Regions from separate parts of the Bacillus sp. L381 genome, predicted to be linked through region 4. Evidence: riboswitches for the same ligand, from Rfam matches in the RefSeq annotation. Region 4 holds a riboswitch; each other region holds the start of a gene.

Region 1 (5,951 bases), 410 kb from region 4:
ATATCATCATTTTTTTCATTGAAACTCTCCTTTGCGGTTTTTTCTATATATCGGTCTGCGTGTCAGAATATTTTATTTCAATAAAATATTTATTTTTACATGAAGAACTAAGAAAACAAGGAATATTGTGGTTTTACAGGAAATAAAAAACATCGGTTTTGTTCACCGATGTTTTTGCAGAAAATTTATTGTTTTTCGTATGTCCAGCCGTCTTCCTGGTACACCTTGCCGTTTTTCATCAGGTGGCCGAGCGCCCGCTTAAAGGCGGCTTTGCTTAAATTGAACCGTTCGCGGATATCGTCAGGATGGCTTTTGTCTCCGTATGGCATCGCGCCGTTTCTTGATCTCAGATAGGTCAAAATCTCTTCCGCGTCAACGGAAAGCGCGTCCTGCTTTCTCGGCAGCAGCGACATGTTGACGGAGCCGTCTTCCTTCACCTCGATGACACGCCCTGTCACACGGCTGCCGAGTCTCGGCTCTTCTTTTCTTTCCGAAGAGTGAATAAACCCGCGGATGCCTTCATCAGTAATCAGGAAAGAGCCTGATGCGATCAGCCTATACACCGTGCCCGTCAGTTCTTTATTCATCATCTCTTCGCCTGCATCCGTAAATAATTCGCTGATGATGTCCTCCGGCGCCGGCTTGGCAAACATGCGCCCGCGGTTTGTCACCTTAAGCATACAATACAGTCTGTCGCCTTTTTGCGGCCAGACGGATTTGTACGGGGGCAGATGCTCCGTTGCGACGAGCGCGTCTTTTGACAGACCGACATCGACGAATACGCCCATATCCTCCACTTTATCCGTCACTTCCACCCATCCGTAATCATAAAAGCTGATGAGCGGCTTTTTCATCGTCGCCGCGAGCCTTTCCTGATGGTCGACGTAAATAAATACGTCCACTTCATCTCTGTCTTCGATATCCTCTGTGATTTCACTGTTATGTAAAAGAACCGTATCCTCGCCGTCAGTTAAAAAATAACCGAAATCGGTTTGGTGATCTATACTAAGCGTGAGCTGCTGCCCTGGTCTCATGTTATCGTCCTTCCTGCTTCGCCCGTATGAGGCTGATGTTTTTCTCATTTTTTCCAATTCACACAAATTCATGCTTTATGCTGTTGGACATTTCTCTTTATTCTACTATAATCAACTCATAAGTGAAATGTTATAGGAGGTTTTCTCATGGCAAAAGAAAGTTCTTTTGATATCGTATCAAAAGTTGAATTTCCCGAAGTGCAGAACGCGATTCAGATGACGCTGAAAGAAATCGGCACACGCTATGATTTTAAAGGATCTAAAAGCGATGTGAGTTTAGAAAAGGAAGAACTTGTCCTGATTTCAGATGACGAGTTTAAATTGAATCAGCTCAAAGATGTGCTGAGCGGCAAGCTGATCAAACGGGACGTGCCGACGAAAAACATTGAATACGGCAAAATCGAAAATGCCTCGGGAGGCACGGTGCGACAGCGCGCGAAGCTTGTACAGGGCATTGATAAAGACAACGCAAAAAAAATCAATGCGGTGATTAAAAACTCCGGCTTGAAAGTGAAGTCGCAGATTCAGGACGACCAAGTGCGCGTCACCGGAAAAAATAAAGATGATCTGCAGCAGATTATTGCAGCCGTCCGCGGTGCAGACCTGCCGATTGATGTTCAATTTATTAATTTTAGATAAATTATGTGATTCCTATTGATTATTGTCTCTATTTTCGGTAAATTTGGAGAAAGGGATTTTCACAGTTACGTTTTGGAAACCCATGACAATTAAATGAACGTTCTTATCAAGAGAAGCCGAGGGACTGGCCCGACGACGCTTCAGCAACCGGTGTAATGGTTTAACCAAACCATGACCAAGGTGCTAAATCCAGCAAGCTAAACAACAGCTTGGAAGATAAGAAGAGAGACAAATGATCACAAAGTCTTCTTCTTAAGAAGACTTTTTTTATTTCTCTTTTTTCCTTGCTGAATGTGATGAAGGAGGCAAACAATGGGACTATTACAAGACTTGGAAGAACGGATATTAATCGGGGACGGCGCGATGGGCACTCTCCTTTATTCCTACGGCATTGACAGATGTTTTGAGGAACTGAACGTCTCAAAGCCCGATGAAATCAAGCGGATACATAAGGCTTACGTGGAAGCCGGGGCAGACATCGTCCAAACAAACACGTACGGCGCGAATTTTATTAAGCTCTCAAGATACGGACTTGAGGATGAAACGAAAAAAATCAATCAGGAGGCGGTCAGAATCGCGCGCGCTTCCTCAGACGGCGCTTATGTTTTGGGAACGATGGGCGGCATCCGCACCTTCAACAAAAACGCCTACAGCCTTGAGGAGATTAAACGCAGCTTTCGGGAGCAGCTTTATTTACTGCTTCACGAGGAGCCGGACGGCCTGCTTTTGGAAACATACTATGATTTAGAAGAGGCGCGCGAAGTGCTGAAGATCGCCAGAAAAGAAACGGAACTCCCGATCATGCTGAACGTTTCCATGCACGAACAGGGCGTGCTGCAGGACGGAACATCGCTTCGGGAAGCCCTCAAATCAATTGCCGGCCTCGGCGCTGATATAACGGGAATCAATTGCAGGCTCGGCCCGTACCACATGATTGAAGCCCTTACCGAAGTGCCTATTTTCCGTGACGCTTATTTATCGGTCTATCCGAACAGCAGCCTTCCGTCTTTAGAAGGAGGCCGGCTTGTTTATGATACGGACGATGCCTATTTCCGGGAGAGCGCCATACAATTCCGCACTCAGGGCGCGCGCATTATCGGGGGCTGCTGCGGCACAACGCCCAACCACATCAGAGCCATGGCTGAAGCGGTCAGAGGACTCTCACCCGTCACTGATAAAGAAGTGAAAATCAGACGGGAAGAAGAAGTCATCTCAGTCCGGGATGAACGGACCGAGCCGGGTTTAGACGAAATCGCCGCGCAAAAACGGTCAATTATCGTAGAGCTTGATCCGCCGAAAAAATTGAATTTTGAAAAATTTCTGCAAGCGGCGGCTGAATTAAAGGAAACCGGCATAGAAGCGCTGACGCTCGCCGACAATTCATTGGCGACACCGAGAATCAGCAATGCGGCCTGCGGTGCATTACTGAAAGAGCGCCTTGATATCCGTTCTCTCGTCCACATTACATGCAGAGACCGCAATATCATCGGCCTTCAGTCACATTTAATGGGGCTGGATACGCTCGGGCTCACCGACATTTTAGCCATCACGGGCGATCCTTCAAAAATCGGCGACTTTCCGGGAGCTACCTCCGTCTATGATTTGACGTCCTTTGACTTGATCAGGCTGATTAAGCAATTCAACGAGGGCATTTCCTTATCAGGGAAACCGCTCGGCAAGAAAACGAACTTTTCCGTAGCCGGGGCATTCAATCCGAATGTCCGCCATCTTGATAAGGCGGTAAAAAGGCTCGAGAAAAAAATCGAGTGCGGAGCCGACTACTTCGTGTCTCAGCCTGTTTACTCAGAGCAGCAGCTCATTGACATTCATCATGAAACGAAGCATCTCACAACGCCGGTATATATCGGCATTATGCCGTTAACGAGCAGCCGCAACGCAGAGTTCATTCATCATGAAATACCGGGCATTAAGCTGTCAGACAGCATCCGGGAAAAAATGGCGCAGGCCGGTGAAGATAAGCGGAAGCAGAAAGCCGAGGGCCTTGCCATCGCCAAGTCGCTTCTTGACACGGCGTGCGAGCTGTTTAACGGAATCTATTTAATCACCCCGTTTCTCCGTTCTGATTTGACGTCAGAACTTGCAGCTTATATTAAGCAAAAGGATGAAAAGCGGGCTGATGTATATTTGCATTGATGTGAAAACAAGCCGCCTGATATGACAGGCGGCTTTTTCATGGTACGATACAGAAAAAGAATCAAGCAAAGGAGGATTTTTTCATGGTTGAAGTAAAACCCATCACCGCAGAAGACACGTACGCGATCAGACACAGCGTGCTGCGCCCCATCAGACGATAGAGGATTGTAAATATGATCAGGACAGCGTAAAAGGAGCTTTTCATCTCGGAGGTTTTTACGACGGACAATTGATCAGCATCGCTTCTTTCTATCCGCAGCATCAGCAGGCATTAAAAGCTGAGCCCGCCTACCAGCTGCGCGGCATGGCGACGCTTGAGGAATACCGGACACAAAAAGCGGGAAGCACATTAATCGCCTATGCAGAACGGAAACTGGCCGATATGGGGGCGGCGCTTGTCTGGTGCAACGCCAGATGTCACGTGAAAGGATATTATGAAAAGCTCGGCTGGACAAGCATCGGAAGCTCCTTTGACATACCCGGCATCGGCTCGTATGTGATCATGTATAAGAACTCGCTTGAAACAGACAAAAGCCCTTGGCGTCTCTTATAAGGGCTTTGTTTTGTTATTTTTAGCGTTAAGCGGATCTGGACATCACGTCCCGCTCCCCATGCTTTTTTAAGCGCCGCTATTGACGCTCTCCCGCTTTTTTATTACCCTTTGTTCATTAAGCAACAAGGACAGCAGGTGTGAAACGATACCTGGCATTGCCGATTTCAGCTATTTTTTAAGAAAAGGGAGTAAAAGATGAATACGATCCAAAAACCGAAAATCCCGAAAGAATTGCCGGTGCTTTCTTTCACCGAAGCGCTTCAGGACGAACAGATCAAAGAAGTCATAATTGAAAACGAAATCATAAGCGGCAAACTGCACAGCCTGCGCGCTGAAAAAGTCATTTTCAGAAACACGGTTTTTATAGATGCCTCTTTCAGACATATGGAATGTACGGATGTTCTGTTTGAAAAATGTGATCTCTCAAACGCTGATTTCAGCGGAAGCATCATCCATAGAACGGTCTTTCAGCATTCAAAACTTCTCGGCTTGAACTTGGCGGATTCCGCTATGCGCAATGTGCGGTTTGAAGACTGCCTCGCAAATTACAGCTCGTTCAGCTATTCCAATATGAAGCATGTCCGGTTTGACACGTGCGCTCTTTTAGAAAGCGAGTGGAATGATGCCGCCCTTGAACACACAGATCTTAACGCATGTGATCTGAACGGCTCAAACTTCATCGGCACGTCTCTTTTTAACATGGATATCAGTACGTGCACATTTGATCACCTGCACGTCTCACTTGATAAGCTGAAAGGATGCCGCATCTCTCCGGCGCAGGCCGTTACATTCGCAGAAGCGCTCGGAGCCATCGTGACGTAATCCCCTGAACTACAAAATGAAACGGCGGGCGATGTCCGCTATCGTTCGAATGCCTTTTTCCAAGTCCGGCAAGGATGCGTACGAATAGGAAAGACGCAGGCTTTGCCGGTCTTCGGGAAGGTAAAGAGCTCCCGGATTGATCAGCACGCCGGCCTCCAGTGCACGGGTGAAAAACGTTTGAACAGCGAACGCTTTATGAAAGGTAACCCAAATATAAAAGCCTCCCTCCGGAACATGCCACTCCGCAATATCTCCCGCGTATTTCTCAAGAAAATGCAATGCCGCATCTCTCCTGATTTTGAGTTCCTTCCTGAGACGCAAGAGACGCGTTTCATAGCGGCCGTTTGACAGCCATTGGCATGCCGCCCATTGGGATAAAGCGCTGGAGCCGTAATCCGTCTGCATCGGATTCGGGCGGCCGGCTGCTCGGCATCCTGAATAAATGCTCGGCATTGGTGATGTGGGGGGCGGCTGTTTATTTTGCAACGCTTTTGCTCCGATAAAAAGGAGATCCGGCAAGTCATGTTGAATGTACCGAAGGGGAAAGGGGGAATTGGAATGTCAGAGATTCTAAAGCTGCATCATTACCACAGGTGGGCGAATGAGCAAGTCATTCAGCACCTGAAGACCATGCCCGCGGCAAGCTTACAGCAGAAACTTAAAAGTGTTTTCCCGACCGTGAACGCCGTGCTTGTGCATATATGCCGGGCCGATTACATCTGGCTTCACGTGCTTTACGGAGAAACTTA
Region 2 (5,951 bases), 1.6 Mb from region 4:
CGCTGAGAAACACTGTTCAGTAAATTCATTAAACTTCCGTCCCATCATCGGCATTTTCTGTTCGAATATGCCTAAACCTTCTTTGTATTGTTTTAATGCGTCATGCACGCTTTTGCCGTTATCCTGATATTGAGCCACTGCCATTCCCTCCAATCGTTAACCTTCCCTTTTATTATGGACAGTTCTCCGATTAATACCCGAAAAAAACCCCGGATGATTCATCCGGGGTTTTCGCTTTATTCAGATACAGGAAGTACGGCTCCGTCGTATTTTTTCTCAATAAAGTCTTTGATTTTCTTAGAATGAAGCACTTCCATAAGCGCTTTGATTTTCGCTGATTTTTCGTCACCTTTGCGAACGGCAATGATGTTGGCGTACGGGTTGTTTTTCGTTGATTCCACTTCAATCGCATCTTTTAACGGATTCAATTTGTTTTGAATCGCATAGTTAACGTTAATGAAGACTGCGTCGCCTTCTTCTTCATTATATGCTTTCGCCGTTAATTCAGGGGCGATTTTTTTGAATATCAGGTTTTTCGGGTTTTTCGTAATGTTTTTCGTAGTGGCGTCAATTGTTTTCACCTTCGGATCCAGTGTGATCAGTCCGGCTTTTTGAAGCATCGCCAGCATACGGCCTTGTTCTGCGACGTTGTTTGTCATGATGATGGTCGCGCCTTTAGGCAGGTCTTTCAGTGATTTGTATTTTTTCGTGTAAATTCCGAACGGCTCAAGGTGAACGGCTCCGGCATTTACGAGTTTGTAGTCTTTATTTTCTTTCATTTCCTGTTCAAGGTAAGGAACGTGCTGGAAGTAGTTCGCATCCACTTCTTTGTCAGCTAACGCTTTGTTGTACATTTTGTAATCGTTCAGCACTTTTACTGTTAATGTGTAGCCTTTTTCCTTCAGAAGCGGCTCCGCTTCTTTTAAGATTTCAGCATGCGGTGTTTTTGTCGCAGCGACGACGATTTCCTTTTTATTAGAGCCGTTTGATCCGCAGGCAGTCAAAACTCCCGCGAACACAAGCAGCAGCGCACTTAGTACAATCTTTTTCAATGTAAATCCTCCCTTATCTTTTGTCTATTATATTTGTAATCACATCACCGATAATTTGAATGATAAAGACGATGATGAGAATAAATACAGTTGCCACAAACGTTACATCCGTATTATTGGACTGGTATCCTTCTACATATGCAAGGTTTCCGAGTCCGCCCGAACCGATGGCGCCGGCAATGGCGGTAGATCCGATCAGGGCGATAGCCGTAACGGTGATGCCCGAGATTAACGCAGGCATTGATTCAGGAATCAGTACTTTGAAGATAATCGTCGATGTCTTTGCTCCCATTGATCTCGCAGCTTCGATGACTCCTTTATTAACTTCCCGGAGCGCGATTTCAACAAGGCGGGCATAAAACGGCGCGGAGCCGATAATCAGCGCGGGCAATGCCGCGTTCGGCCCTAAAATCGATCCGACCAAAAACTTAGTAAAGCCGAGAAGCAGAATAATTAAAATAAGAAACGGAATAGACCTGAAAATATTGACAACCGCCGCAATCACGGTGTTAATGATTTTATTTTCCCATAAGCTTCCCTTTCCCGTTAAAAAGAGCAGAAGGCCGAGAATCGCTCCGATGACAAATGAAAAGGCTAAAGCGATGACCGTCATATAAAGAGTCTCGTATGTGGCCGTCCACAGCTCGGTTATATCAACGTTCGGGAACCATTTTTCAAACATTTGTGATCACCTCTGCTTCTACCTGTTTGTCTTTGATGAACCGGATCACGTTTTCTACTTCTTTTTCCTGACCGTCAATATGGATGAATAAAGAACCGTAGGCTCCGTCTTTCGTCTGTGAAATTTTCCCCTGCAGAATATTGACGTCCACGTCAAAGTTTCGGATCATCTCCGTAATGAGCGGCTGTTCGGCAGCCTGCCCGACAAATGAAAGCTGAATCGTTTTTCCTGTGGCGGTTTCCTGCAGAAAATGCTGAATGGTTTCTTTCGTCTCCTCCGGTTCTGTCACCTGCTGAACGAAACGCTTTGTCATCGGCTCACGCGGGTTTCTGAAGACTTGGAGCACTTCGCCTTCTTCAACGACTTTCCCGTTTTCCATGACGGCGACTCTGTTGCAGATTTTTCGGATGACGTGCATTTCATGAGTAATGAGCACAATTGTCAGGCCGAGTTTGTCATTTATATCGGATAAAAGATCTAAAATTGAATCGGTCGTCTGCGGGTCTAGCGCTGATGTCGCTTCATCACATAGAAGGACTTTCGGATTATTGGCGAGCGCCCGGGCGATGCCGACACGCTGTTTTTGTCCGCCGCTCAGCTGCGACGGATAAGACTTTTCTTTTCCTTCTAATCCGACCAGTTTAATCAATTCATCGGCGCGGCGGACTCGTTCGCTTTTTTTCACGCCGGCGATTTCCAGCGGAAACATAATGTTCTCCCGGACGGTTCGCGACCAAAGAAGGTTAAAATGCTGGAAGATCATGCTGATTTCCTGACGCGCTTTTCTCAATGCGCGGCTGCTTACTTTATTTAATTCCGTCCCCGCGACTTCCACGGTGCCTGATGTCGGCTTTTCAAGGCCGTTCAGGAGACGGATTAAGGAACTTTTACCAGCTCCGCTATATCCTATAATTCCAAATATTTCGCCCTTTTTGATATCAAGAGTGACATCTTGGACAGCATTGACATCCCCATGCTTCGCTTTGTAAATTTTTGAAACATTTTGAAGATGGATCAAAGCAATCACCTGCCTTACACTATTCTAAGAAATCTTCCGGGTTTCTCTGCAAAAGAAAAGCCTTTCTGCAAAAATGAGCAGAAAGGCTTATTGAAAAAGGCCTTTCTCTCATCTTCCAAAGCAGATCGCTTTGAGTGAATTGGCACCATTTCAACATCGTTGATGGTTGCCGGGCTTCATAGGGCACTTCCCTCCACCTCTCTTGATAAGAGAAAACATATTGTATTTTCGTCCGGAAATTCTTACTGTAGAATAGCACGGCGAATGATAAAAAGTCAATAAAATAAATAATGGGAGCTATTGTCACATAGGTAGAATGGCAGTTACGGCCGCTTGCTGACCGCCTGAAAAAATCCGTTTGTCAGCCAGAGGATGGCCTCCAGCTTCAGCAGGGCCCGAAATGATCCCTTCACTTTGAGTTTTCCGCTTTGGATAAGTTTCTGCAAAGAGACATCACCGTGCAAGAGATGAATGATTTCCGTCTGGTTTCCGTAAAAGGTCAAATTAGATTTTTCCTTTGAAGCCGCCGTTTTTCTCATTTCTCCCTGTCCGTTAATTGAGACCGTTAAGGCTTCTGTTTCTCCTTGGAATGTAATCAGCAGCGTTGAGGCGTTTAATAGCGGTTTCAAAAACAGATGCTGTCCGTCATTCTCTAAAACTTCTATTTTCTCCACTCGTATAACCTCCCGTTTTAATGGCCATACATACACATTTCTCTTTTTAACGGACAGAACCCTTTATAAACCGCACGACATTTTCCTGTAAAAATTGTCACATCGGGAACGTTTGCGATGTTTTTTGTTTAATCAGCTCATATAAATAGGAAACGGAGCGGAAGGCGTATCCTTTCTCAACAAGCTCTCCGCCTTTAAACAGCAAAAAGCACGGAACGCTCTCAATCTGATAGGCTTTGGCGAATGCGGGGGAATAATTCACGTTGTTTTTATAGAAGGCGGCTTCTGGCAGCATTTCTTCGACGACGGAAAGCATTTTGGACGCCAGCTGGCATGTGCCGCAAAACGGGGTGTACAAATACAGGAGATAGACGTCATCCTGAATCGATTCGAGTTCATTTTCTTGGAGTTCTTTCATTTTGATTACCACCTCAGGTCGTTCTTTTTCAAAAATACAGGGTCTGCATCAAGGCCGGCTCTGATCAGCACAGATGCGAGATGATGGCCCGGGCACGATTCGACTTGCCTGTATGTTCTGTCTATGCAGATATGGCGCGCTTCGGGAAGCTCCCTTTTCAGCTGTTTTCTTAATTTTTCTCCGGAGTCGTCTGCGTCCGTTAAAATATACACGTCTCTGTCAAACAGGCGGTCCGCCAAGTCTTCCAGTTCGGTTTGGCCGATCGTTCCGTTTGTACAGATGATTTCCGCGGGTTCGATGAGCACTTCCCTGACTTTGATTTTATCTGATTTTCCTTCTACGATTATGACCTTTTCATCTCCGTTGAACATAAGCGCATCACCTGCCGATTGTTTTAGGCTCAATTGAAAAAGAAGGCAGTGAAATTCACCGCCAACAGTTAACACCAGCCGTTCTCATAATCGCAATCCACATATTTCGGATCGTTGCCGTTTATGACATCGGCTGTTTTATAAAATTTTTGATTTTCAAATAAAAAGCCCTGTTTGAGCTCGTACTGGTTCATGCCTGTCATCTCGCCGATGGCTTCATTTTCATGAAACAAGGAAAACCGGCCGTTTTGAAAGCGGCCCGTGATGTTCTCCGTGACATCGACCTTTTGTTTATCAAAAGCCATATTGGACACCTCCCGTTACAGATAGAATGTCCAAATGGCCCTTTTGCTATCCGATCAGTCTTCCTGTGTCATTTCGTCATATTGCTCGGAAGTCATGAGGTTTTCGATTTCTTCAGCATCAGCCGGTTCCACGACGATCATCCACGCTTTTTCATACGGAGACTCGTTTACGAATTCAGGACTGTCATCAAGGTCTTCGTTCACTTCCGTCACCGTTCCGTTAATCGGTGCGTATAGTTCGGATACGGTTTTGACAGATTCTACGCTGCCGAATGGCTCGTCCGCTTTAATTTCAGCGCCGACTTCAGGAAGCTCGACAAATACGATGTCGCCAAGTTCGGATTGCGCGAAGTGTGTAATCCCGATACGGGCTTTTCCGTCCTCAACTTTTACCCATTCGTGCTCTTTGGAATAACGCATATCTTTCGGTGTGCTCATCTAAATCCCTCCATTTTTTTCTTATAATAAGAAGATACCATAATTCTTTGAACCTGGCATTACATCCAATATTTTTCGAATTGGTCTTCTTTAAAGCCGACAGTGACTTTTTCGCCGTCTGTCGTAATCGGGCGCTTCAGGAGCATACCGTCTGATGCCAGGAGTTCAAGCTGTTCATCCTCTGACATGTGGTACAGTTTTTCCTTTAAGTTCAGCTCGCGGTATTTCATGCCGCTCGTGTTGAAAAACTTTCTGAGCTCAAGGCCGCTCTTTTCGTAGAGGTCTTTGATTTCTTCTTTCGCCGGTGTTTCTTCCACAATATGTATTTCGTTTATTTCCTTACCGCGGTCTTCCAGCCATTTTTTCGCATTACGGCACGTTCCGCATTTAGGGTACCAGTAAAAATTTAACGACATCTTCTTCACCCCTTGTAAATGATCGTCGTTATTTTAACACAATCACTGGTAAAAACCTATAACGTTGCTTCATGAAAAAGCGCTCCGGATGAAGGAGCGCTTACAGCATGTGATCAAACCGTATATTTTTCTTCACGGAAGACAGCGGCAGCCGCTTCACGTTTTTTCTGAATGAGATTTTTCGGTGTCAAACGCGTCAGTTTGCGCAGCACAGAAAGCATCATGCGGAGGGAATCTCCTTCCTCCATGGCGATGAGTGATTCTTTGGCGTGCGCTTCAATGTTCTGAAGGGCTTCCTGGGCAAAGATTTCCGTATATAACAGCTTCTGCGCGGCTTTTTCGGCACCGTCCGCCGCAATCGCTTTTTCCGTTCTGAGGACGGCAGATTCCAAAGCGTACAGCGCGCTGACGATATCGGCAATGTTCACCATGATTTCCTGCTCGCCTTCGATCTCTTTTCCGTATTTCTGCGCCGCGAGTCCCGCTGTCAGCAGGGCGATCTTTTTCGCCTGTCTGACAATGTATTTTTCCTGTTCAAGAGGTTCTGAGCCCGGCTCTTCAGGCATCAGCATCATGA
Region 3 (5,951 bases), 420 kb from region 4:
CAAAGCGTCATTTTGTTTCGCCGTTTTTTCTTCAGGGATATGTATCCATTTTGTCAAAAGTGCACTTGCAAAATATAGCGCCGCGAAAATCCATACGACACCTTGTGCGCCGACAAGACCGATAAATGCCCAAGCCAGCGCCGGGCCGACAAACGCTGACAGGCCGGCAGCCAGATTTAATACAGACATGGCCGCCCCCTTATCTTGGCCAGCTGCTGTCGGGACAATGGCTCCAATCGGAACGAATCCGGCAAGAAGGCCTCCCCAAATAAAGCCGATAATACTGACGAAAAGCAAGTTCCCATGTGATATAACAGGAGCGTAATATAATAAAAGGGTAAAAATGCCGCAGCCCACTCCTCCGAACCACATGACGGTCTTTTTCCAGCCGAATGCATCGCCAATCACGCCAAAAATTAAATTGAATACGATGTTGCCTAGAAAAATCGTTCCCCAGATCTGCAGCCATACATTTGTAGAGATGCCGTGCTGCGCCATATGCATAGGAAGAAAAACCGGAAAACCGTATGTTCCGATGCTGTTAATGATTCGAACGATCCCTCCCGAAAGCACACGCGGATTTTCAGCAAGAATGGTGATTCCCTTCATTAATTCATGCGCCTTTTCCTGCTTATCTGCTTTTTTCTTTTCAAAGCGGTCCCTATTTAAAATCAATGCAAAAAACGCGCCGAGGCATACCCAAAAAATCGAACTCCAAAGGGTATTCAAATAGCCGAATGATTTGATCGCCCAGCTTGAATACCACGCGCCGAACACAAACATGCCGCAGCAATAAGCAATCCAGAACCAGCCGACCGCCGTACTGAGCTTGTTTTTTGGCGACCGGTAAATCACCCAAGTCAAAAAAGAATAGGCAAACAGCGGATACCCCAGCCCTTTAATAAAATACGTGACATACATTACCGGCAAATTAAGATATTCAAATCCGTATGCGATAAACGCGGCTGTTCCGATGACGTAAAATAACAGCCCCATAAACATCGTCCGCTTTGCCCCGAAGGCTTCGAGGCAGACGCCTGAAAACCAAGACGCTGCTGCAAGAGAAATACCGTAAACCGTAAACAGGGACGCTGATTGCTGAACCGTCAAGCCGTTTTCAATTAAAAACGGACTGAGCCAGCCTTGTTCAAGGCCGTCTCCCATCATAAACAGCACAACTCCCAAAAACCCCCAGGCAAGCTGTTTCGGAATTCCTATTTTATTAAGCATTTTTTGTTCCTCCTCTGCAGACTTTCATGTTGTCATTAATCATTCAGAAATATATCCCAGCCCCGAGTCAGGCTTTCACCGCCGGCTGAAAATGCGTAAATAACCTTTGCGTATGTTTCCATTCTTCATATAGGAAGAGATCCGTCTGATCCGATTCCGGTTCAATAACCTTTGTGCGGCTCGAAAGCTCTTCTTTCACACCGAGAGCCTCGTTGCAAATCACCGCCGCCCCCATTACGGATGCCTGACTGAAGCCTTCTCTCTTATAAATCTTCTTTTGCAGAAGGTTAGCAAGAAACTGTGTTAATGCATCACTTTGGAAACCGCCGCCGCACACCTTCACATCATTTTGTGAAAAGGAAGTTACCTCTGTTAACGCCTCATAGTTCCATTTGATTGAAAAAGCAATTTCCAGCAGTGCGGCTTTGACAAAATGCGCTCTGCTTAAATTATGGGACAGCGGGGCATCAAAAATAAATCCGCCTTTTGCAAGTGCGTTTTTCTCAGGCGATAAATAGGAGCCTAACGCAGAAACACAGGCATGATCATATTTCGGCAGCTTTGCGATTTCCTGTTCCATGACGCCGTAGGATTCATTCGGATAAAAAATGGATTTTAATTTTTGATAATTGAGCCCGGTTACACCCGGATTTGTTTCTAGAAGCCATTGACCTTCTTCTGTGTGGCAATTCAGCCATGCTTTCTCTAAACTTTCAGTTCCGGCCTCCGCCGTTATCTTTGTAATCGGCGTTGTCGTGCCGGATATGATGACGATATCCCCCGGCTTTGCACCCGCACTTTTGATGGCAAGCTGTGTGTCTCCTCCGCCTGCAATCACAGGCACTCTTTCCGGAAGGCCGAGAACCTCCGCTTTCTTAAACGTTAACATTCCGACAACCGTCCCAGAGCGGACGAGTGAAGGAAGAATGGAAGAAGGAACACCGAAGATATTGCATAATTTTTCGGACCACGCTTTTTTCCTTACGTCAAACAGCAGCGTCTCGGCAGCCTGTGACGGTTCATAGCTCAAAATTCCGCTCAGCTCAAATGTCACCCAGTCACTGATGCTTGTGATATACGCCACTTCTTTCCATAATGACGGCTGTCTTTCTTTTAATCCCACAAGTTTCATTGCGGAAAATAGAGCGCTCGGGAGACGTCCGGTTTGCTGATGCACTTCATCTTTTAATTCAATTCCGCTTTCCCATTCGCGCCCTCTGTTATCAATATTGGGCAGACCGAGAAATGCTTTTTTATCTTTATTGATCAGAACAACTCCCTGCCTCTGGCTTGTTGAGGTAATTCCGATTAATGTAATATGAGGGCTTTTGGCAATAACCGTCCTTGCCATCGCGCTGATTTTCGTCCATATTCTTTCCGGCGAGAAATAGCGGCCGTCTGGATAAAGCGGCTCCGTCACATATTCAATGTCTTCCCTTTCTAGTGCGGTCACTTCGCCGCCGGCAGTCACAACCGCGACTCGTGCATTCCCCGTCCCGATATCAAATACAAGGTAGCCTTTTTGTCCGGCCATTACAGATTCCTCCTTTTGCTATCCCTTTGTTACAAGTTCTCTTTTGTTATAAAGTTCACGTATTGAGCAGGTTTGATCTTTTTTCCATTTGAAAAGCGCATCATTTAAAATTCTCACATGATGATCCTCCACTTCAAATGTTGCTCCCGCTAAATGGGGAGTCGCTAACACATTCGGCAAAGAGATCAATTCATAATCAGAAGATTCAGGCGGTTCGTGATAAAATACATCAAGGATCGCTCCTTTAATCCGCCGTTCTTTCAACACCCGCAACAGCTCTTCCCTGTCTGTTACCGCCGCTCTTGACGTATTGACAAAAACAGCTTCTTGTTTCATCAACTGAAAGTGCTTGGCGCCGATAAGGCCGATGGTTTCTTCTGTGCGCGGCAAGTGAACGGAAACAATATCACTTTCAGAAAATACCCGTTCCATCGTCGTTTTTTCATACTCCCGGTTTTCATGATTGACAAATGGGTCGTAGTACAGCACCTTACAGTCAAAGGCGGCCAATAGCCGGGCGATTCTCTGTCCAACAGCTCCGAAACCAATAAGGCCGACTGTTTTTCCCGTCAGCTCATATCCTCTGAATTTGACGTAAGCCTGCAAATAATCACCATTCCATTTCCCATCCTTCAGCCACTGATGAGAAGAATACGTATGACGCAAAAATGAAATCACATTTCCGATAAACAGTTCAGCAACGGCCTGGGCATTTCGGGCCGGTGTAAAGAAAACAGGAATCTTTCTTTTATTCGCCGCCTCAATATCCACATTAGACGGCATCCCTCTGCAGACGCCGATAAAAGCGGAATCCGGCAATATGTCAATGACACGCTCAGATACCTCATCAAGTTCAGTAATAAGCCCCGCCGCATTTGTCTCTTGGATCATCCGGATTAATTCGTCTTCCCGATAAGCCCGGCCGTGCTTCTTCCACGGCCTGTGCACAGTCCGGCCGAACAGCTCTGTCAGCTCCTTCAGCCCCTCATCGTGATATGGTGCGGTAATTAAAACCGTCATGGTGCAAAACATCCTTTTCACATAAATTTTTCCACAAAAAAATCTCTTTCCCCGAAGAAGGAAAGAGATTCATATACCGTCTTTATCCGCTTGAAGCGCACAAATATGTATAGATCATTCTTTCCTATCTTTCAAGCGTACGCTTGCTGGAATTGGCACAATAAATGTTGCCGAGGTTTCATAGGGCCAGTCCCTCCACCTCTCTTGATAGAAAATAAAATGATGAAATTGTCAGGCTGTTTAAAAGAATAAACCCATCATAGAAAAGTCTTTCTTGGATGTCAACACTTTTTTCTGAATTGACGTTCGATTTCGAAATGTTATAATGCTTACAATATAAAAAAAGAGGAGAAATGGGCTATGAATTCTGCAGCAGAACAGCCAAACGGGGTCTTTAAGTCGGTGTGCTCACTGGACTGTCCCGATCAATGCGGTTTGCTTGTGACAAAAAAAGACGGAAAAATCGTAAAAATTCAGGGAGACCCCGATCACCCGGTCACATCAGGGAACATATGCAACAAAGTCAGACACATGGCTGAGCGCATTTATGATGAGAAGCGTTTAACAGCTCCGTTAAAACGGATCGGTGAAAAAGGCGAAGCCAAGTTTGCGCCTATTTCTTGGGAGGAAGCGATCAATACGATCAGTGCGCGCTGGAAAGAGCTGATTGCCGAAGAAGGAGCAGAAAGCATTCTTCCGTACAGCTTTTACGGCAATATGGGAAAACTGGCGGCAGAGGGAATGGACCGCCGTTTTTTCCATCGTCTCGGGGCGAGTCATCTTGAACGTACGATCTGCAGCAAAGCCGGATCTGAAGGCTATAACTATACAATGGGAGAAGGCGCGGGTACTGATCCTGAGGAGACCATCCATGCAAAACTTTTTATTTTTTGGGGAATCAATGCTGTCAGCACAAATATGCACCAAGTTATGATTGCTCAAAAAGCCCGGAAAAAAGGAGCTAAAATTGTCGTTATCGATGTACATAAGAATCAAACCGGCCGGCTTGCCGATTGGTTTATTCCCATTCGTCCCGGCACAGATGCCGCACTCGCTCTCGGTATCATGTATGTCTTATTCGATGAGAACCTTCACGATGAAGCATTTCTCACAGAATACACTGAAGGCAGCGAAGAATTAAAAGCGCATGTCAAACAGTATGATCCGGAAACGGTTTCTGTTATTACAGGCGTTAAAGCCGACGATATCAGACGTCTTGCGAGAATGTACGGTGAAACCTCCCCTTCCCTTATCAGGATCGGAAACGGCATTCAGCATCATGACAATGGCGGAATGATCGTCCGCACCGTTGCCTGTCTTCCGGCTGTAACAGGACAGTGGCTCAACACCGGGGGAGGCGCAATCAAACATAACAGCGCGGTATTAAACTATAACAGACAGGCGCTACAGCGTCCTGATCTGCTATACGGCAGAAAGCCAAGATCATTTAATATGAACAGGCTCGGAAGCGTTCTTTTAGAAACAAATCCGCCCGTGCGCTCCCTGTTTATATACGGCACCAATCCCGCAGTGGTTGCGCCGGAAGCGAATAAAGTCAGAAAAGGCCTGCTGCGGGAGGATTTATTTACAGTCGTTCATGACTTATTTTTAACGGAAACCGCCAAATATGCGGATATTGTGCTCCCTGCTGCATCTGCTTTTGAGACCACGGATTTTTACACGTCTTACTGGCATCATTTTATTCAGCTGCAAAAACCGGTGATCGAACCGTATGGAGACAGCAAATCGAATACAGAAGTGTTCCGTTTGCTTGCCGGGGCGATGGGTTTTACCGAGCAGGAGCTTCAGGATTCTGATGAAGAATTAATCAAACAGGCGCTGGACTGTCCCGACAACCCGTATATCGAGGATATTGATTACGATTCGCTCTCACGCCATTCCTTTATGAGAGCCAAACGGAAAAAACCGCTTTTACCGGGCAAGCTCAAGACACCAAGCGGAAAGATTGAATTATATTCTGAAAAGATGAAACAGGAAGGTTATCCGGCGCTGCCGACGCACATTCCTCTGAAGAGCGATGACGATTTTCCGTTTCTATTTGTTCCGGGACCGAATCATAATTTCTTAAATTCAACATTTTCGAATAATGAAAAACACGTAAAACTGGAAAGGGCGCCAAAACTTTTTATTCATACAGAAGATGCTG
Region 4 (5,951 bases):
ATCGGGCTGTAGCCCCCGATCCCGATCAGTTCTAAATCAGCGAACGAAATCAAATCAAGCTCAATTTCTTTTTGAACGGATGTAAGATCATACTGCTCATTCACCCGATTAATTAATGTGCCTCCGTGCGGTGCTAAACTCATAATTCATTATTCCTCCCAGTTAACAGATAAATAAACTCAGATTAATAGTTAAATGCCCCCGCCTTGTTCATGGACAGAGCGTTTCTCTTTTCGGATGGCTTTCATCAGACTGGCGGCTCCGCCAGCTGCCAAAAGCACGCTGGCCATCATAAAGATGGAATAGTAATCTCCTTTTAACAGCAAAGAGACAAGCAGATACGAAATCGACAGTGACAAAAACGGGGAAACGACCCATACTTTGAGCATCGTTTTCACGACTTCTTTATGAAAAACGTTCGGCCCGTTTTTGGCCATTCCGATACCGATAATTGATGATGATGTCACCTGCGCCAAAGGGACAGGCAGACCGAAGACGGAACTGATAATGACAAGCCCCGCGCCGGTTCCGGACAGCAGGATGCCTTCGCCGGCTGAAAATCTCGTAATCTTTTTTCCGTTGGTTTCAAGCACTTTGCGTCCTAATAGCAGAGCGCCGAGAGCGACAAATACGCCTCCGTACAGCGTCCCTTTGGACACGCTGAGCACGCCGGCCGCAACCAACGGTCCTACCGCATTTGCGACGTTGTTCATTCCGGCTGAAAAAGCTTCCCAAAACCCCGCAATAAGCAGCACAATCCCCAATATCTTCTGTTTCCGATTCGAAACGACCCGAATATTCAGATAACTGAATACCTTCGATACGAGAAATGTGAAACAGAACGCGACAAACGGAACAAGCACCCAAAAGATCACAATCACCAGAAGATGCTGTAAAAACAACACTTTGTATGCGACGCCGACACCGACAATCGCCCCGACAGTGACCTCACTCGTCGACAGCGGAATGCCGAGCACATTCGCCGTGAATAACGATAGCGCCGCCGCCCCGATAATAATGCAGACAATGGTGAGCGTAATCGTCTGTTCGGGAATGATTCCGCCGCTGATTGTCTTAACGACTTCTCCGCCGCCGATAACCGCCCCTGACAGGACGCCGGCTGCGCAGATGATCAGCGCATACGTTTTCTTTTTAACGGCGCCTGACCCGTAAGCGACTCCCATTGAAGCTGCGGCTCCGCTGGCTCCGATATTCATGGCAAAAAACAGGCTGAATAAAATAGCGGCTAATTCCATCTTGCAGCTCCTTTATTCATGCAGTCCGCATTCTGTTTTCGCCATGCCGTTCCATCTGCCGCTGCGCAAATCTTCTGCGGTAAACGCAGGTGAAGTGCACGGTTCACAGCCGATGCTCGGATAGCCCTGATCATGAAGGATATTATAATCCAGCTCATGCTTGGATGTATATCTCCAGATGTCTTTCCATGTCCAATGGATCAGCGGGCATACTTTAATTGATTGAAACTTGTCGTCTTTATTCAGGAAATTCGTATTCGCCCGGCTCGGCCCTTGATCGCGGCGAAGGCCTGACAGCCATGCCGGACGCCCGGCGAGCGCTTCTCTTAATGGCAGAATTTTTCTAATGAAGCAGCACTGGTTCGGTTCTCTTTCCCATAGTTTATCTCCGTGAGCCTCGGCCTGTTCCTCAAGCGTAAGGCCGGGCTGTTTCAGGATGATGTTCAGTCCCGGGTAACGTTCTTTCACTTTTTCGATCGTTTCATAGGTTTCTTTAAAGTGAAGGCCCGTATCGAGAAACACGATTTCCGCGTCTTTTTTCACTTTAGAAATCAAATCGATCAGGACGATGCCCTCAATCCCGAAGCTGCACGCGTAAACAAGCTGGTCTCCGTAGTGGCCGTACGCCCATTTTAAAACGGACAGCGCGCCTTTATAGGAATCGTCTTCCGGAAATGTAATCGCCGGTTCTTCCCATGTGTCATACGTTAGCATTTTTTCTTTCCTCCTCCCGGAGACAATCAAACAGCTGATGTTTTCTGCCGGTTGTCTTATCCCTCAATCTTTTTTTCATAAAAAAACTTTCAATCCAGCGGAATGAAAGACAGTGACCCGATATAGCCCTTATCTTCAAAATGCTGTGCATTTTTCTGGATGCGGCACCTTGCAATACATGCAGGTTGCCGGGCGTCATCGGTCCAGTCCCTCAGCCGCTCTTGATAAGCTTTTAGATTTGTACTAAATTTTAGCACAATTCTAACAGAAGTCAACCCGAGTTTTTTGATAGGAATAATAAAAACAGGCTCTGAGGCCTGTTTTTATTATCATTATTTTTTAAACCAATCTTTTGACTCGGGATTCTGTTTCCATGATTTCAGTTTCTCAATGTCATCTGAATGAATCGTTCCGTTTTCTAGCGCCACTTCAATCAGCGTGTCATAATCCGTTAATGAGTAATACGGCAGACCCGCTTTTTTAAAGGCTTCTCTTGCTTTCGGCAGGCCGTATGTAAAAATGGAAATGACGCCGAGGACTTCCGCACCCTCTTTTTTAAGGGCTTCCGCAGCTTCGAGCACGCTGCCTCCGGTAGAAATCAAGTCTTCAATCACGACTGTTTTTTGCCCTTTTTTAACGGCGCCTTCTATTTGATTTCCTTTGCCGTGCGCTTTCGGCTTGCTTCTGACGTAGCACATCGGCGCGCCTGTACGGTCTGCGAGAAGCGCAGCGTGAGGAATGCCTGCCGTTGCAGTTCCCGCGATCATCTCCGCCTCTGGGAAATGATCTTTCAGCAGTTTGCTGAGCCCGTCCGCTACATCATTTCTCACTTCCGGATACGATAATGTCAGACGGTTGTCACAATAGATCGGTGATAAAATGCCGCTCGCCCAAGTAAATGGCTCATTCGGACGTAAAAAGACAGCTTCAATGTGTAATAGATGTTTTGCGATAGCTTGTTTCATCGGCGAACACCCTCCCATTCCAGTTTAATTGCTTCATATGCTTTAACGGGATTTTCCGCTTTTGTAATTGAGCGGCCCACGACAATGGCTGACGAGCCGTTTTCTTTCGCAAATGACGGAGTCGCCGTCCGGACTTGATCGTCAGCTGCGTCACTAGCGGTGCGGATGCCGGGCGTGACTGTCAGAAATGACGGCCGGACCGCTTCATAAATGGCTTTTGTTTCATGAACCGAACATACCACTCCGTCCAGACCGCACTCTTCCGCCATTTTTCCGTAATGAACAACCGTTTCTAAAAGCGGCTTTTGCAGCAGAAGCTCTTCCTTCGCCATCTGCTCTGAAGTGCTGGTCAGCTGGGTGACTGCAATTAAAGACGGGCGTTTTTTGCCTCTCGGTGTGCCCTCTTCAAGCCCTTCTAGAGCCGCTCGCATCATACGTGCGCCTCCCGCTGCATGGACATTGACGAGATCAACGCCGAGGCCGGCAAGCCGTTTCATCGCTTTATTGACTGTAGTCGGAATATCGTGAAGCTTCAAATCTAAAAATATGTCACAATTCCGTTCTTTTAATTGGTGAATGATGGCCGGGCCTTCCTGATAAAAAAGTTCCATCCCCGTTTTGACAAACAGCCTTTCCTTTTCAAACAAATCTAAAAACGCTAAAGTTTCTTCCCCTGATGCAAAATCAAGCGCGATGATGGGCAGGTTGTTTTTCATGTTTCCAGCTCCTTCCGATGCATTCACTTACAGATTGAAAGCCGTATTGGCGCAGCACACGAGGGAGCTGTTCTATGATTTCCGGGCAGACAAACGGATTGACGAAGTTTGCCGTGCCGACCGCAACCGCACTCGCCCCGGCAAGTAGAAATTCCAGTGCATCCTCTGCGGTCTGGACGCCGCCCATCCCGATAATCGGAATTTGAACGGCCTGACTGACTTCGTATACCATCCGGATGGCGACCGGTTTGATTGCCGGGCCTGACAACCCGCCCGTTTTATTTGCTAAAATCGGCCGTCCTGTCTTAAGATCGAGCCTCATCCCGACGAGTGTATTAATCATCGTCAGGCCGTCAGCACCGGCTGCTTCAATCGCCTTGGCAATTTCGGTTATGTTGGCGACATTAGGCGAAAGCTTCACATATACAGGCACTGCGGAAACTTCTTTTACCGCCTTTGTCAGATCAGCCGCCATGACGGGATCAGTGCCAAAAGCAATCCCGCCCGTTTTGACATTCGGACACGAAATGTTAAGTTCAAGCGCATGCACATTCGGCGCTTTGCTGATATGCTCGGCCACTTCTTTATAGTCTTCCACCTGAGAACCGGCGACGTTTGCGATAATCGGCGTATCAAACTGTTCAAGCCAAGGCAGCTCATGTTTGAGTACATGCTCAAGTCCGGGATTTTGCAGGCCAATGGCATTCAGCATTCCCGCGTTTGTCTCCGCTACTCTCGGTGTCGGATTTCCGAAACGCGCTTCGTTCGTAGTGGCTTTAATCATGATGCCTCCGAGGCATGATAAATCATAAAATCCGGCATATTCCTTTCCGAAACCGAAACATCCGGAAGCGGGGATGATCGGGTTTTTCAATCGGAGACCCGGCAAATTCACCTCTAACATTACAGCGCCACCTCCTCAGCTTTAAATACCGGCCCGTCAAGGCAGACTTTCACATATGATGTATCGCTTTCGCCCGTACGGCACACGCAGGCGAAGCAGGCCCCTATTCCGCAGCCCATCCGCTCCTCCATCGAGAGATAAACCTCTTTATGGCCGTACTGCTGCTTCAGTGCTTTCAGCATCGGTGTCGGCCCGCAGCTGAGCAGGACATCGAATTCGAGCTGCTTTTCGCGGATGATGTCAGTGACAAATCCTTTTTCTCCATATGTCCCGTCAGCCGTCGCCACATAGGTGTCTCCGTACGCGAGACATTCCTGTTCATAAAAAACATCCTTTGCTGATTGAAACCCCAGCACGTGAATGACGTTTACGCCTTTTTCCGTCAGGCGCTTTGACAGTTCCTGCAAAGGCGGAACCCCGACTCCGCCTCCGACTAACAGCGCGGTTTTGCCGGGTTCAATCCGCCGGACGGGGAATCCGTTGCCGAGAGGGCCGAGAACATCTATCCTGCTGCCCTCTTTTTTCTCGGACAAAAGACGCGTTCCCTCACCGTCAGTTCTGTAGATAACGGATACTTCATTCACGGCGAAATCGACGTCCGCAATGCTGAGCGGCCTTCTTAAAAGCGGCGTGACCGCGTCACTCACCTTTAAATGAAGAAACTGTCCCGGCTCGGTAAAGTGCCGGACAAGTTCTCCTTTCAGCACCATCTTATAGATCCGGTCGGCAATTTCCGAGTTGGATTGAACAGTCAAATGCGCTTTTTTCATATCGTGAGAGCCGCCTTTTGATTGGTTTCAGATGCAGGCATATGATCCGCACAGAATGTCATGCTTTCCAATACCCGCAAAATGGCTTCGGCCGTATCTAAAGATGTCAGGCAGGCGACTCCGTTCTCAACGGATTCGCGGCGGATTCTGAAGCCGTCTCTGGCCGGCTGTTTGCCTTTTGTCAGCGTATTGATGACAAATTGCGCTTCACCGTTTCTGATGACGTCGATGAGATTTTTTCCTTCTTCGCCGATTTTCCCGACGACCTGAGCCGGAATCCGAGCGTCTTTCAAATAAGCCGCCGTTCCTTCCGTCGCCAAGATGTTATAGCCGATTGCATGGAACCGCTTTGCGATCATAAGTCCTTCTTCTTTATCTTTATCGGCAACGGTCAATAGCACTGAGCCGTAATTCGGGATTTGAATGCCAGAGGCAATCAGCGCTTTGTAGAGCGCTTTTTCCAGGGTTGAATCTTTGCCCATGACCTCTCCCGTCGACTTCATTTCAGGCCCTAATGTAATATCCACTCTTCTCAGCTTCGCGAATGAGAAGACAGGCGCTTTCACGTATACCCCCTGCTGTTCAGGCTGCAGCCCTTCTTTGTAGCCGAAATCAGCAAGCTTTTG

Evidence for each region. A riboswitch is a leader RNA that binds a small molecule or an ion and turns the genes downstream of it on or off. The one in region 4 is predicted to bind S-adenosylmethionine.
Region 1: another riboswitch for S-adenosylmethionine. It lies ahead of QRX25_RS05350 (bifunctional homocysteine S-methyltransferase/methylenetetrahydrofolate reductase); the one in region 4 lies ahead of QRX25_RS07565 (phosphoadenylyl-sulfate reductase).
Region 2: another riboswitch for S-adenosylmethionine. It lies ahead of metN (methionine ABC transporter ATP-binding protein); the one in region 4 lies ahead of QRX25_RS07565 (phosphoadenylyl-sulfate reductase).
Region 3: another riboswitch for S-adenosylmethionine. It lies ahead of QRX25_RS09240 (2-hydroxyacid dehydrogenase); the one in region 4 lies ahead of QRX25_RS07565 (phosphoadenylyl-sulfate reductase).

The regions. Positions count from the first base shown of each region.
Region 1 is NZ_CP127224.1:1,073,780-1,079,730, reverse strand. Features, by position in the region: gene QRX25_RS05365 (BMP family lipoprotein) at 1-19, opposite strand, end outside; gene QRX25_RS05360 (CvfB family protein) at 186-1,082, opposite strand; gene QRX25_RS05355 (YajQ family cyclic di-GMP-binding protein) at 1,182-1,673, shown strand; SAM riboswitch class I at 1,774-1,896, shown strand; gene QRX25_RS05350 (bifunctional homocysteine S-methyltransferase/methylenetetrahydrofolate reductase) at 1,986-3,827, shown strand; partial or broken gene QRX25_RS05345 (GNAT family N-acetyltransferase) at 3,911-4,380, shown strand; gene QRX25_RS05340 (pentapeptide repeat-containing protein) at 4,576-5,202, shown strand; partial or broken gene QRX25_RS05335 (PLP-dependent aminotransferase family protein) at 5,212-5,607, opposite strand; gene QRX25_RS05330 (DinB family protein) at 5,761-5,951, shown strand, end outside.
Region 2 is NZ_CP127224.1:3,072,650-3,078,600, forward strand. Features, by position in the region: gene QRX25_RS15800 (carboxymuconolactone decarboxylase family protein) at 1-144, opposite strand, end outside; gene metQ (MetQ/NlpA family ABC transporter substrate-binding protein) at 237-1,052, opposite strand; gene QRX25_RS15810 (methionine ABC transporter permease) at 1,066-1,734, opposite strand; gene metN (methionine ABC transporter ATP-binding protein) at 1,727-2,752, opposite strand; SAM riboswitch class I at 2,858-2,964, opposite strand; gene QRX25_RS15820 (SCP2 sterol-binding domain-containing protein) at 3,076-3,426, opposite strand; gene QRX25_RS15825 (thioredoxin family protein) at 3,524-3,844, opposite strand; gene QRX25_RS15830 (toprim domain-containing protein) at 3,850-4,215, opposite strand; gene QRX25_RS15835 (YusG family protein) at 4,284-4,520, opposite strand; gene gcvH (glycine cleavage system protein GcvH) at 4,575-4,958, opposite strand; gene QRX25_RS15845 (arsenate reductase family protein) at 5,018-5,374, opposite strand; gene QRX25_RS15850 (acyl-CoA dehydrogenase FadE) at 5,488-5,951, opposite strand, start outside.
Region 3 is NZ_CP127224.1:1,903,105-1,909,055, forward strand. Features, by position in the region: gene QRX25_RS09230 (RbtT/DalT/CsbX family MFS transporter) at 1-1,230, opposite strand, end outside; gene QRX25_RS09235 (FGGY-family carbohydrate kinase) at 1,298-2,764, opposite strand; gene QRX25_RS09240 (2-hydroxyacid dehydrogenase) at 2,783-3,784, opposite strand; SAM riboswitch class I at 3,906-3,998, opposite strand; gene QRX25_RS09245 (molybdopterin oxidoreductase family protein) at 4,145-5,951, shown strand, end outside.
Region 4 is NZ_CP127224.1:1,480,551-1,486,501, reverse strand. Features, by position in the region: gene sat (sulfate adenylyltransferase) at 1-143, opposite strand, end outside; gene cysP (sulfate permease) at 192-1,256, opposite strand; gene QRX25_RS07565 (phosphoadenylyl-sulfate reductase) at 1,269-1,970, opposite strand; SAM riboswitch class I at 2,097-2,201, opposite strand; gene pyrE (orotate phosphoribosyltransferase) at 2,303-2,935, opposite strand; gene pyrF (orotidine-5'-phosphate decarboxylase) at 2,932-3,651, opposite strand; gene QRX25_RS07550 (dihydroorotate dehydrogenase) at 3,620-4,555, opposite strand; gene QRX25_RS07545 (dihydroorotate dehydrogenase electron transfer subunit) at 4,555-5,325, opposite strand; gene carB (carbamoyl-phosphate synthase (glutamine-hydrolyzing) large subunit) at 5,322-5,951, opposite strand, start outside.